DNA from 3 places in the Lelliottia sp. EB106-05-01-XG201 genome. Region 3 is predicted to be linked to each of the others. Evidence: predicted binding sites of a transcription regulator. Region 3 holds the regulator's gene; each other region holds the start of a gene.
The links. Region 3 encodes CRP, which controls carbon source genes, mostly activating them, when cyclic AMP is high. Its sites were predicted from a motif close to ATGTGANNNNNNTCACAT; they were not measured.

Region 1 (4,193 bases), 380 kb from region 3:
ATCCCATGTAGAACTCGTTCGAGCCAACGGTGTAGCTCTCCGCGCCAATGCCGAACAGCTTACTTTCCACCGCATCGATGTGATGCGCCGGGTTGAGTTTCTCGCTGATCACCTCGTCGAGCGCTTCCAGCAGGCGCTGGCGCGGGGCCAGGCGGTCCACGGTGATGTCTTTCATGCCGTCCGGGATCCAGATGTTCATCACCGACGGCGTGCCGAGCTGTTCACCAAAATAGGCCGACACGCGGCGGCTGGCTTTGACGTGGTCGATCCAGAACTGGCGAATCTCATCGTCGGCGTGGGAGAGGGTAAAACCGTCGGCGCTCAGCGGATGTGAGAAGCAGGACGGGTTAAAATCCAGCCCCAGTTTGTTGGCTTTGGCCCACTCCACCCAGTTCTTAAAGTGTTCCGGTTTGATTTCATTACGCGCCACCGGCTCGCTGGCTTCGTGGTAAATCGCGTGCAGGTTCAGACGTTTTGGTCCAGGAATCAGACTCAGCGCCAGCTCCAGATCGGCCCGCAGTTCGGTGGCATTGCGCGCTTTGCCCGGATAGTTGCCGGTCGCCTGAATGCCGCCCGTCAGCGCGCCGCCGCTGTTTTCAAAGCCCGCGACGTCGTCGCCTTGCCAGCAGTGCATGGAGACCGGCAGACGGTCGAGCTGACGCAGCGCCTCTTCGACATCCACGCCTACGGCGGCGAAACGCTGTTTAGCCAGTTCCCAGGCTTGTTCAAGTTGAGTGGTCATGCGCAAAGCTCCTTTGTCAGTCGTTTTTGCAGAAACTACGCCTGATAGCGGGCAATTTCATGGCAGGGATTAGGGGTAAAAGTGGTGAGCGGGTAGTTGTGAGTCACCACCGCCCGGAAATCGTCAACACTGGAAAGCTCGTCCAGGGTCATCAGCTGAATGCCGATATTGCCCAGCGTCGAGGCCTCAACAGGGCCCGCGACCACGGTGATCCCGCAGGCGTCGGCGCAGAGCTGGTTCAGCAGCTGGTTCTGGCAGCCGCCGCCCACGATGTGCAGCTGAGAGAACGGCTTACCGCGAAGCGCCGCCAGCTCGTTCAGAACGTCGGCGTAGAGCAGGGCGAGGCTGTCAAAAATGCAGCGCGCCAGTTCAGCCGGAGTCTGCGGCACGGGCTGCGCGCTCTCGCGGCAGGCGGCCTGGATCTCGGCGCTCATATTGCGCGGATTGATAAAGCGGTCGTCGTTCGGGTTGATCACGAAACGACAGGCGGGCAGCTTTTCTGTGTCGGCAATCAGGCGCGCCAGGTCGGTAATGTTCTGCTCTTTCAGCACTCGCTGGAGCAGCCACAGCCCCATGATATTTTTCAGCACCCGGTAGCGGCCTTCCGCGCCGCCCTCGTTGGTGATGTTCGCCGCCAGCGACTTTTCGCAGGTGTAGGGCGTTTTGCTCTCAAAGCCCATCAGCGACCAGGTGCCGGACGAGAGATAGGCCGCGTTTTTGTCTGCCAGCGGCGAGGCAATCACCGCGCTGGCGGTATCGTGGCTGGCGACGGCGACCACCGGGATTTCATTTTTCAGTGGGCAAATCCAGTGACCGATCACATTCCCGGGATGGGTCGGCGTACCGAACCAGGCAGGCGATGCGCCGGTCCAGCCGAGCAGGTGTTCATCCCAGGTATCGGAATTGATGTTCACCAGTTGGGTGGTGGTGGCATTGGTGTATTCCCAGTTCATTTTCCCGGTCAGGCGGTAGCTGAAGTAATCCGGGATCAGCAGGGCGTGGGCGACGTTCGCCACCAGCTCCGGCTGCTGTTCCACCAGAGCGCGCAGCTGATAGAGGGTGTTAAAGGGTAAGAACTGGATGCCGCTGCGCCCGTAGATGTCGGCTTTGCCGAGCTGGTCAATGGCGCGGGCCATCACGCCGTCAGTCCGGCTGTCGCGGTAGGCAACGGGCAGGCCGACGCGGTTGCCGTTGCGGTCGAGCAGGACAAAATCGACGCCCCAGGTGTCAATCCCGATGCTGTCGATCAAAATCCCTTCGTCGCAGACCTTGTTCAGGCCGGTGCGGATTTCCGCTTCCAGACTGTCAATATCCCAGGTCTCCACGCCGTCCTGCTTTTGCAGGCAGTTACCGAAGCGATGGATTTCACGAAGCGAAAGTGCGCGCTGTGCAGGCACGTAGCTGGCGAGCATCACGCGCCCGCTGGATGCGCCTAAATCGACAGCCACACAATGGCGAGAGGTCATAATTCGGTCCTTCTTGGAGTCATTGCGAAACAGTCTAAGAAAGGGAAGAAAAACGCACCTTCTCGCCACTGACAGGCAAAATCCCGCGCTGGCAAGAAAGCAAAGATGAACGTGAGGGAGTTCACAGTTTCCAGTCATGACGCGGTTTTCAGGCCGTGTGACCGTTGCCGCATTTCCCGATCTTTCCCGCCGTTTCTTGAAAAACGGACAGGCTTTGCACGCTTTGACGTCGAAAATTGAAGGTGAGAAACCCGGCCCTTAATTACTATTTTGAGAACATTTCTCATTGGTGGTGGCCGTTATGACCGTACTGCACAGCGTGGATTTTTTCCCTTCAGGAAGTTCGCCGGTGGCGATCGAGCCGCGGCTGCCTCAGGCGGCCTTTCCTGAACATCATCATGATTTTCATGAGATTGTGATTGTTGAGCACGGGACGGGCATTCACGTGTTCAACGGCCAGCCCTACACCATCAGCGGCGGGACGGTGTGCTTCGTGCGCGACCATGACCGGCACTTGTATGAACATACGGACAACCTGTGCCTGACCAACGTGCTTTACCGTTCTCCGGATGCGTTCCAGTTTCTCTCCGGGCTCAACCAGCTGCTGCCGCAGGAGCAGGACGGGCATTACCCGTCGCACTGGCGGGTGAATCAGTCGACGCTGCAACAGGTGCGTCAGTTGGTGGGGCAGATGGAAAACGCCGAAGACAATGCCGAAACCCACGCCCGCGCCAGCCGGGAGCTGCTGTTTATGCAGCTGCTGGTGTTGCTGCGCCGCAGCAGCCTGGTGGAAGGGGCGGAAAACAACGATGCGCGCCTCAACCTGCTGATGGCGTGGCTGGAAGATCACTTCGCGGAAGAGGTGTGCTGGGAGACGGTGGCAGACAGGTTTTCACTCTCCCTGCGCACGCTGCATCGCCAGCTCAAGCAGCACACGGGCCTGACGCCGCAGCGCTATCTCAACCGGCTGCGGCTGATCAAAGCCCGCCACCTGCTGCGCCACACGGACGAAAGCGTCACGGATATCGCTTATCGCTGCGGGTTTGGCGACAGTAACCACTTTTCGACGCTGTTTCGCCGGGAATTTAGCTGGTCGCCGCGCGAAATCCGCCAGGGACGGGATGCGTCACTTCAGTAACGCGAGGACAATCACCGTTTTTTCGGCGCAAAACGGCTAATAATGGCAGGTTATTAGCCGTTGAGGTGTGTTGTGGGCGCTCCGTTAATCCTTCGCAAAACCGATTTCTTTGCTAACGCCGGGCAGGCCGTCGCGGTGGCCGATCGCTATCCGCAAAACGTCTTTGCCGAGCACACGCACGAGTTTTGCGAACTGGTGCTGGTGTGGCGCGGCAACGGCCTGCACGTCCTCAACGACCGCCCGTATCGCATCACCCGCGGCGATCTGTTTTATATCCGCGCGGAAGACAAACACTCCTACGCCTCGGTTAACGACCTGGTTTTACAGAACGTGATTTACTGCCCGGACCGGCTCAAACTCAACGTCGATTGGGCAGGATACATCCCCGGATTTAATGAAGCGCACACCGCCCCGCACTGGCGGTTGAGCAGCAACGGCATGACTCAGGTGCGCCACGTCATCACCCAGTTAGAACAGGAGAGCCAGAAGGCTGAACCGGGCGCGAACGAGATGGCCGAGCTTCTCTTCGCCCAGTTGGTGATGACCCTCAAACGCTACCGCTACGCCACGGACAACCCTTCAACCACCGAGCAGGAAGCGCTGCTGGATAAGCTCATCACCACGCTCGCGGGAAGTCTGAACCGCAGCTTTGTGCTGGAGAAATTTTGTGAGCAGGAGCAGTGCAGCGAGCGCGCGTTGCGCCAGCAGTTCCGCACCCAGACGGGCATGACCGTGAACCACTACCTGCGCCAGCTGCGCATCTGCCACGCGCAGTATCTGCTGCAACATACGGAGCTGATGGTGAGTGAGGTCTCGACGCGCTGCGGCTTTGAGGACAGTAACTACT
Region 2 (4,193 bases), 210 kb from region 3:
CCGACTCCAGCAAGTTCAATCGCTCAAGCCTGCATAAAATCATCGATACCCCGCGTATCGATATGGTCATCACCGACGAAGGCATTCCGGCGGAGAGCTTACAGGAGCTTCAGCGGTCGGGGATTGAAGTGGTGCGGGTGAAACAGTAAGTGTCAACTGAGCCGGGTGGCGGCGGCAAGGTAAAAGCAAACGGCAACCCTTGTGTTGCCGTTTTGGTGTGTTCTCCCTCTCCCTGTGGGAGAGGGTCGGGGTGAGGGCTTCAGGCAGCAAAAGGCATCACGTCACCGGAGCCGGGTTAAACACCGCCAGCTGGTTGTGCAATCCCCATTGATCCGAGAAGGTTTTCTTGCGTCCGCTCGCGACATCCAGAATAAAGTGGAACAGTTTCCAGCCCACGTCCTCAATGGTCTCTTCACCCGTCGCAATCGTCCCCGCGTTGATATCCATTAAGTCATACCAGCGGTTTGCCAGCTCGGTTCGGGTCGCCATCTTGATTACCGGAACCGCCATCAGCCCGTACGGCGTGCCGCGCCCGGTGGTGAACACCTGCACCGTAATGCCTGACGCCACCTGCTGCGTGCCGCAGACAAAATCGCTGGCTGGTGTCGCGGCATAAATCAGGCCGCGTTTGGTCGGTCGCTGGCCCGGAGAAAGCACTTCCGAGATTGCGCTTTGGCCGGATTTGGCAATCGAGCCGAGGGCTTTTTCCACCACGTTCGCCAGCCCGCCTTTTTTGTTACCCGGAGACGGGTTCGCGCTGCGGTCGGTTTGCCCCATGTCGAGATAATTGTCATACCAGGCCATCTCTTCCAGCAGGCGCTTGCCCACCTCTTCGTTGATGGCACGTGGAGTCAGAAGATGGATCGCATCGCGCACTTCGGTCACTTCCGAGAACATCACCGTCGCACCGCAGCGCACAAACAGGTCGGAGGCATAGCCGACAGCCGGGTTAGCGGTGACGCCGGAGAATGCATCGCTGCCGCCGCACTGTGTGCCCACGACCAGCTCAGATGCCGGACAGGTTTCGCGCTGGCGTTTGTTCAGTTTTTCCAGGTGGCGCACGGCGACCTGCAGAATATCGTCCACCATGGATTTGAAGCCGACGTGATGCTCGTCCTGCAGACGGACAATGCTGGCGTCATCCACCGCAATCGCCTGCACATCGTCGGTGCCCTGCAGCAGGCGCTCCGGCTGGAGTTTTTCACAGCCCAAGCCAATCACCATCACTTCCCCGCCGAAATTCGGGTTGAGCGAAATGTTGTGAATGGTACGAATCGGCACCACGGCAGCCGGGGCGTTGATCGCCACGCCGCAGCCGTAGAGGTGGTTCAGACCCACCACGCCGTCGACGTTCGGGTATTTCGGCAGTAGATCGCGTTCGATGATTTTCACCACATAATCCACCACGCCCGCCACGCAGTGCACGCTGGTGGTGATGCCGAGCAAGTTTTTGGTGCCGACGCTGCCATCTTTATTGCGATAGCCTTCGAAGGTATAGCCTTCCAGCGGCGGCAGCGGTTCTGGCATGCGGGTCGCCAGCGGCAGGGTGTTCAGTGGCGGCGCTTTCGGCAGCTCAACCAGTGACTCGTCAATCCAGCTCCCCTGCGGGATCGCCCGCACGGCGTAGCCGATGACCTCTCCGTAACGGACGATTTCACCCTGGGCAGGAATATCCACCAGCGCGACTTTATGGCCCTGGGGAATATGCTCGATAAGCGTCAGGCCATCGGGGAAACGTGTTCCTGCTTTCAGACCATTGTCGTTAACAATAATCGCCACGTTATCCGTGTCGTGTACCTTTATATAAAACGCCGTCGGCGACTGTTGTCGAATTTCGATGTCGGCCATTGCTCATTATTCTCCAGTAAATCTTTCGATATTAATGCGGTATGAGAGTATTTATTTTCTTATTGTCAGAAATAAAAACGCTGCCTTCTTGAATAAAGGATGTCAGGAGTCGAAAGATAAAAATGTGACGAAGATCACTCCGCTAAGTCTGCATCCGCGCCACCTGGCAGGCAATGCGTAAATCTGTGCATCAGCGCCCATGCTCTTGTGCATATGCTCAAAATAACGTTGATACGGACGTTTAAAATTGAGCGATGCGACAATGTGCAGGGACGGGGCGATGTTTATACTGAATCACGGTTTCAATGCATCTGGTTAATTAACGGATATTGCCTGCTATCGATAAATAATCAGTAAAGACTTTTCCAAAAATAATAAAAATACCTGGATCGATGTGCCTGAGGAAATAAACATGTCACTGGAAACAGCTGTAGAAACGAAAAAGGGTATTCATACCCGTCATTTAATATTACTGATTATTTTTATCGTCACGGCGGTAAACTACGCTGACCGCGCGACGCTGTCGATTGCCGGGACAGAAGTGGCGAAAGAGCTGCAGCTCAGCGCCGTATCGATGGGCTATATCTTCTCCGCGTTTGGCTGGGCTTACCTGCTGATGCAGATCCCCGGCGGCTGGCTGCTCGATAAATTTGGTTCGAAAAAGGTCTATACCTACAGCCTGTTCTTCTGGTCGCTGTTTACCTTCCTGCAGGGCTTTGTCGATTTCTTCCCGCTGGCATGGGCCGGTATCTCCATGTTCTGTATGCGCTTCATGCTCGGTTTCTCGGAAGCGCCATCCTTCCCGGCTAACGCCCGTATTGTGGCGGCCTGGTTCCCGACCAAAGAGCGCGGCACCGCCTCGGCGATTTTTAACTCCGCGCAGTATTTCTCGCTGGCACTCTTCTCGCCGCTGCTCGGCTGGCTGACCTTCGCGTGGGGCTGGGAACATGTCTTTACCGTGATGGGGGTGATTGGCTTCATCCTCACCGCGATGTGGGTGAAGTTCATCCATAACCCGACCGATCACCCACGCATGTCTGCCGAAGAGCTGAAGTTTATCTCTGACGGCGGCGCGGTGGTCGACATGGATCATAAGAAGCCGGGCGACAAAGCGGCGAGCGGTCCAAAGCTGCATTACATCAAACAGTTATTGACCAACCGCATGATGCTGGGCGTGTTTTTTGGTCAATACTTTATCAACACTATCACCTGGTTCTTCCTCACCTGGTTCCCGATTTACCTGGTGCAGGAGAAGGGGATGTCGATTCTGAAAGTCGGCATGGTGGCGTCCATCCCGGCGCTGTGCGGTTTCGCCGGTGGCGTGCTGGGCGGGGTATTCTCGGACCATCTGATTAAATCCGGCAAGTCGATCACCCTGGCGCGTAAGCTGCCGATCGTGCTCGGCATGCTGTTGGCGTCCTCCATTATTCTGTGCAACTACACCAACAACACGGCGCTGGTTGTCGCGCTGATGGCGCTGGCGTTCTTCGGTAAAGGTTTTGGTGCCCTGGGCTGGCCGGTCATTTCCGACACTGCGCCAAAAGAGATTGTAGGCCTGTGCGGTGGCGTGTTTAACGTCTTCGGCAACGTGGCGTCGATTGTCACCCCGCTGGTGATTGGTTATCTGGTGAGTGAACTGCATTCATTCAATGCGGCGCTGGTCTTCGTCGGCTGTTCTGCTCTGATGGCAATGTTCTGTTACGTCTTTGTTGTCGGTGATATCAAGCGTATGGAATTGCAGAAATAAGTGTCTATCTCATTAGGCTATCTTGCTTGTCAGTTTGTACATGGGCAGTGCTCAAAATCCTCACGTACTACGTGTACGCTCCGGTTTTTCCGCGCTGTCCATGCACAAACTGCCAGCGCCGATAACGCCTACTGAGATAGCCACAATCACGATTCATTGAAGGTAAAAGCGATGAGTAACGATATTTTCCCGAATAAATTTAAAGCGGCCCTGGCGGCAAAAGAGATTCAGATTGGCTGCTGGTCTGCGCTGGCAAGCCCGATCAGCACCGAAGTTCTGGGGCTGGCCGGTTTTGACTGGCTGGTGCTCGACGGTGAACACGCGCCGAACGATATCAGCACCTTTATTCCGCAGCTGATGGCGCTGAAAGGCAGCCACAGCGCGCCGGTGGTGCGTGTCCCGACCAACGAGCCGGTGATTATCAAACGCCTGCTGGATATTGGCTTCTATAACTTCCTGATCCCCTTTGTGGAGACGGTAGAAGAGGCGGTGCAGGCCGTGGCCTCGACCCGCTATCCGCCGGAAGGCATTCGCGGGGTATCGGTTTCCCATCGCGCCAACATGTTTGGCACCGTGCCGGACTACTTTGCCCAGTCCA
Region 3 (4,193 bases):
GCTCAGTATCAAACGAATCGCCTGCTGATCGGCTTCGAGCGCATCGTGGGCGTTCTGGCGTAACAAGCCGCTTTGCCATTGCGGCCACAGCCAGACCATGCCGCCGAAGGCGATCAAACAGCCAATAAGCGTATCCACCAGCCGCGCGACAATGTACTGCTCGCCGTTCAGGGTCAGGAGTTGCAGGGTATATACCGCCGTCACCGTAAACCCGACCATCGCCCAGCCGTAGTTTTTACGGATGATCAGATAGCCCACGAGCGTAATCACCAGCATTCCCGCCAGGGTGTAGCCGTCGGGAACGTGGAAGTGCAGCGTCACCCCGGCAATCACTAACCCGGCAAAAGTCCCGAGCGCCCGGTGAAGAATGCGCACTCGCGTGGCGCCATAGCCGTTCTGGGTGACAAACAGCACGGTCATGAGGATCCAGTAGGGCTTCGGTAAGTGCAGCGCGACACCCATCAGGCTCGCCACGCTGAGCATGACGCTGATGCGCGCGGCGTTGCGCAGGGCGGAGGATTTCAGCGACAGATAGCTTTTCAGCGCAGGCAGCAGCGGCAGACGTTTTTGCTTATCGGCCATCAGGTCGCGGGAGTAGAGCGGGCGCTGGGTGCGCAGCACGCGCGCGATGCGGCTAAAGTGCCATGCGCAGAACTGCCCGACCGGGTTATCCGGATGCTGGCGCGCGATTTTCTCCAGCGCTCCCAGCTGTTTATCCATGGTAAAGCGCGTCGGGTAGCGATGATACAGAATATCGTCCGCCAGCACGCGCAGGCGAGCCGCGACCGTCTGGGCGTTCCAGCGGATCACCGCCTCGGCGTGGCTGCGCTCCACCAGCTTTTGCACCTCCTGCGGGTGATGCAGGCTGACGGAGATATGCTCCTGCAGATCCAGCCCGACCTGGAAGACGCGCAGCAGGCGTTTGTATTCATGATTTTTATTGGCCGCCAGCATGTGCAGCTGCTGATAACACTGGCTGATGAGATCGACCACTTTTTGCTGGCGCGACAGCAGCGGCGGCAGGGACTTTTCCGGGTCCGTGTGCTGCGTCAGCAGGGTGTATTTGGCTTCGCAATATTCGGCGAGCTGGACGTAGAGCAGGCTCAGGGATTCGCGCAGCGGTTGCTCTCGCCACATCCAGAACCAGAACCAGTTAAACAGCCCGTACCACAGCGTGCCGGCGGCATAGATCAGCAGCGGCTCCCAGACGGGCATATTTCCGGCGAGACTCAGCGTGAAAATGGCGGCAATGAGCGATGCGGGCAGCAGGCGGGCGTGAAGCGCGCTGATCTCCGCCGTGACGCCCAGCGTCATCGCCAGCACGGTCAGAATGAGCGGCAGCGGGATATCGCGCGCCAGCAGCAGCTGCACGGCGAGGCTACATCCGGCAAACAGGCAGCCGCCGATAATCAGACGTTTGAAAAAGCGTTTGTGGGGAGTATCGAGACCGGCAATGTTGCAGCAGGCGGGGACGAGAGAAAACAGCAGCCCCTGTTGCAGATGGCCCAGGATCAAACCAACGGCCACGGGAAGACATAACACCAGAGTTTGACGTAGTGCGTAGTTAACTTCCGGGTGATAAATCAGCCTGCGCCACATAGTCGTCAGAGACAAAAACGGCGTGACATCTTGCGATGGCACGCCGGATTTTGCGGAATTAACGGGTCCCGTAGACCACGATAGTTTTACCGTGAGCGGAGATCAGGTTTTGATCTTCCAGCATTTTCAGGATACGACCTACGGTTTCGCGAGAACAGCCCACGATCTGACCAATTTCCTGACGGGTAATTTTAATTTGCATACCGTCCGGGTGGGTCATGGCGTCAGGTTGTTTCGCCAGGTTCAGCAGCGTCTGCGCGATGCGACCGGTGACGTCCAGGAAGGCGAGGTTGCCCACTTTCTCGGAAGTGACCTGCAGGCGGCGAGCCATCTGCGAAGAAAGGCGCATCAGGATGTCCGGGTTCACCTGGATCAGCTGACGGAATTTCTTGTAGGAGATCTCAGCGACTTCACACGCGGTTTTCGCACGCACCCAGGCGCTACGTTCCTGGCCTTCTTCAAACAGGCCCAGTTCACCGATGAAATCGCCCTGGTTCAGATAAGAAAGGATCATCTCTTTCCCTTCTTCATCTTTGATCAGCACTGCCACCGAGCCTTTGACGATGTAATACAACGTTTCCGCTTTTTCACCCTGGTGAATCAGCGTGCTCTTCGATGGGTACTTATGAATGTGGCAATGAGACAAGAACCATTCGAGAGTCGGGTCTGTTTGCGGTTTGCCAAGCACCATGCGCTGTTATCCTCTGTTATAAGCTGTCTCAGAGTCAAAATCGCATCCTGACTCTGGGGTTGCAATCGAATTCTTACCCGTACCTGGGAAGTGGCTGTCGCACTGTTCGCAGCCAGTAAAGTTTGATGTCCTCTGCATACATGTGTAACGTCAATGTATTACTGTAGCATCGAGACTGTTTTAGCATAGCTTTAGCCGCGTGTCTCCTGGTGTCTCGCTTCAGCATGATGCAGGTCGCCTTCCGTTGCGAGAATTGTAACGCACGCGTAATCTGTTCATAAAAATGCAACTTCGGAGTTAATAAAAATGCAAGCGCGTGTGAAATGGGTTGAAGGTTTAACGTTCCTTGGCGAATCCGCTTCAGGGCACCAGATTTTGATGGACGGTAACTCCGGAGATAAAGCGCCAAGCCCGATGGAAGTGGTGCTGATGGCGGCTGGCGGGTGCAGCGCAATTGACGTGGTGTCGATTCTGCAAAAAGGCCGTCACGATGTGACCGACTGCGAAGTGAAGCTGACCTCAGAGCGTCGCGAAGAAGCGCCGCGTCTGTTTACGCATATCAATCTGCATTTTATTGTCACCGGTAAAGAGCTGAAAGATGCCGCGGTGTCCCGCGCGGTGGATTTGTCTGCGGAGAAGTACTGCTCTGTGGCGCTGATGCTGGAAAAAGCGGTGAAGATTACCCATTCGTATGAAGTGATTGACGCTTAATTCGTTGGCGGGTGGCGCTTCGCTAACCCGCCCTACGTTCGTGCTTTTGTAGGCCGGATAAGCGCAGCGCCATCCGGCATCAAACCTCAGGCGATCTTCTTGCCTTCCATCAACCGCTGCACCAGCGGCATCATGATCAACTCCATCGCCAGCCCCATCTTCCCGCCCGGCACCACCAGCGTATTGATATGCGAAATGAATGAGCCCTGCAGCATCGCCAGCAGCCACGGGTAATCGATGCCTTCCAGGTTACGGAAATGGATCACCACAAAGCTTTCATCTAGCGAAGGAATGGTTTTCGCCGCAAACGGGTTAGAGGTGTCGACTGTCGGAACGCGCTGGAAGTTGATGTGGGTGCGGGAAAACTGCGGCGTCAGGAAGTTAATGTAATCCTCCATCGAACGCACCACCGAATCCATCACCGCTTCGCGCGAATGGCCGCGCTCGCTCATGTCGCGGGTCAGCTTTTGAATCCACTCCAGATTGACAATCGGCACCACGCCGACCAGCAGATCCACGTGGCGCGCCACGTCATGCTGCGGCGTCACCACGCCGCCGTGCAATCCTTCGTAAAACAGCACGTCAGTCGGCTCCGGCAGGGGCTGCCACGGAGTAAATGTGCCTGGTACCTGATTCCAGGGTACCGCTTCGTCGTAGGTGTGCAGGTACTTGCGCGACTGGCCTTTGCCCGTGTGGCCGTAGTCCTGAAAGGTTTGTTCCAGCAGGCCAAAGTCGTTGGCGTCTGGCCCGAAGTAGCTGATGTGCTTGCCTAAATCGCGGGCTTTGCGGATAGCCATGTCCATTTCAGGACGGGTGAAGCGATGAAAGCTATCGCCCTCCACCTCGGCCGCGCGCAGGTTGAGCTGCGCGAAGATCTTGCGAAAAGCGAGGCTGGTGGTGGTGGTTCCCGCACCACTCGAACCCGTGACGGCAATAACCGGATGTCTGGCGGACATAGCAACTCCCTGAATGGAAAGATGGAACAATCAACCGCGAAACTGATTGCGCGGCATGATGTTGACCGTTTCGTGCAGTTCAGACCACACCAGTAACACCTCGCCGCTTTGTAGCTGCCGTTTGACATCGGCGACCTTTTGTTCGAGCGAACGCTCATGTTCACCATAATCGGTGCCTTCGCGTAATACAAAGCTTTCAATCAGGCTATCCAGCGTTTCGGGAGCCAGATCCTGCC

Region 1: a site for CRP is predicted at 2,364-2,381, ahead of rhaS (HTH-type transcriptional activator RhaS). Genes of this name have one in related genera too.
Region 2: a site for CRP is predicted at 1,971-1,988, ahead of garD (galactarate dehydratase). Genes of this name have one in related genera too.

Annotation. Positions count from the first base shown of each region.
Region 1 covers NZ_JBYTDV010000001.1:4,708,798-4,712,990, reverse strand. The annotation lists gene rhaA (L-rhamnose isomerase) at 1-742, opposite strand, end outside; gene rhaB (rhamnulokinase) at 778-2,208, opposite strand; gene rhaS (HTH-type transcriptional activator RhaS) at 2,510-3,346, shown strand; gene rhaR (HTH-type transcriptional activator RhaR) at 3,419-4,193, shown strand, end outside.
Region 2 covers NZ_JBYTDV010000001.1:4,113,640-4,117,832, reverse strand. The annotation lists gene AC3WS9_RS19180 (DeoR family transcriptional regulator) at 1-149, shown strand, start outside; gene garD (galactarate dehydratase) at 277-1,848, opposite strand; gene AC3WS9_RS19170 (MFS transporter) at 2,261-3,595, shown strand; gene garL (2-dehydro-3-deoxyglucarate aldolase) at 3,767-4,193, shown strand, end outside.
Region 3 covers NZ_JBYTDV010000001.1:4,325,299-4,329,491, reverse strand. The annotation lists gene AC3WS9_RS20315 (YccS/YhfK family putative transporter) at 1-1,599, opposite strand, end outside; gene crp (cAMP-activated global transcriptional regulator CRP) at 1,658-2,290, opposite strand; gene AC3WS9_RS20305 (OsmC family protein) at 2,597-3,001, shown strand; gene AC3WS9_RS20300 (phosphoribulokinase) at 3,088-3,957, opposite strand; gene AC3WS9_RS20295 (YheU family protein) at 3,988-4,193, opposite strand, start outside.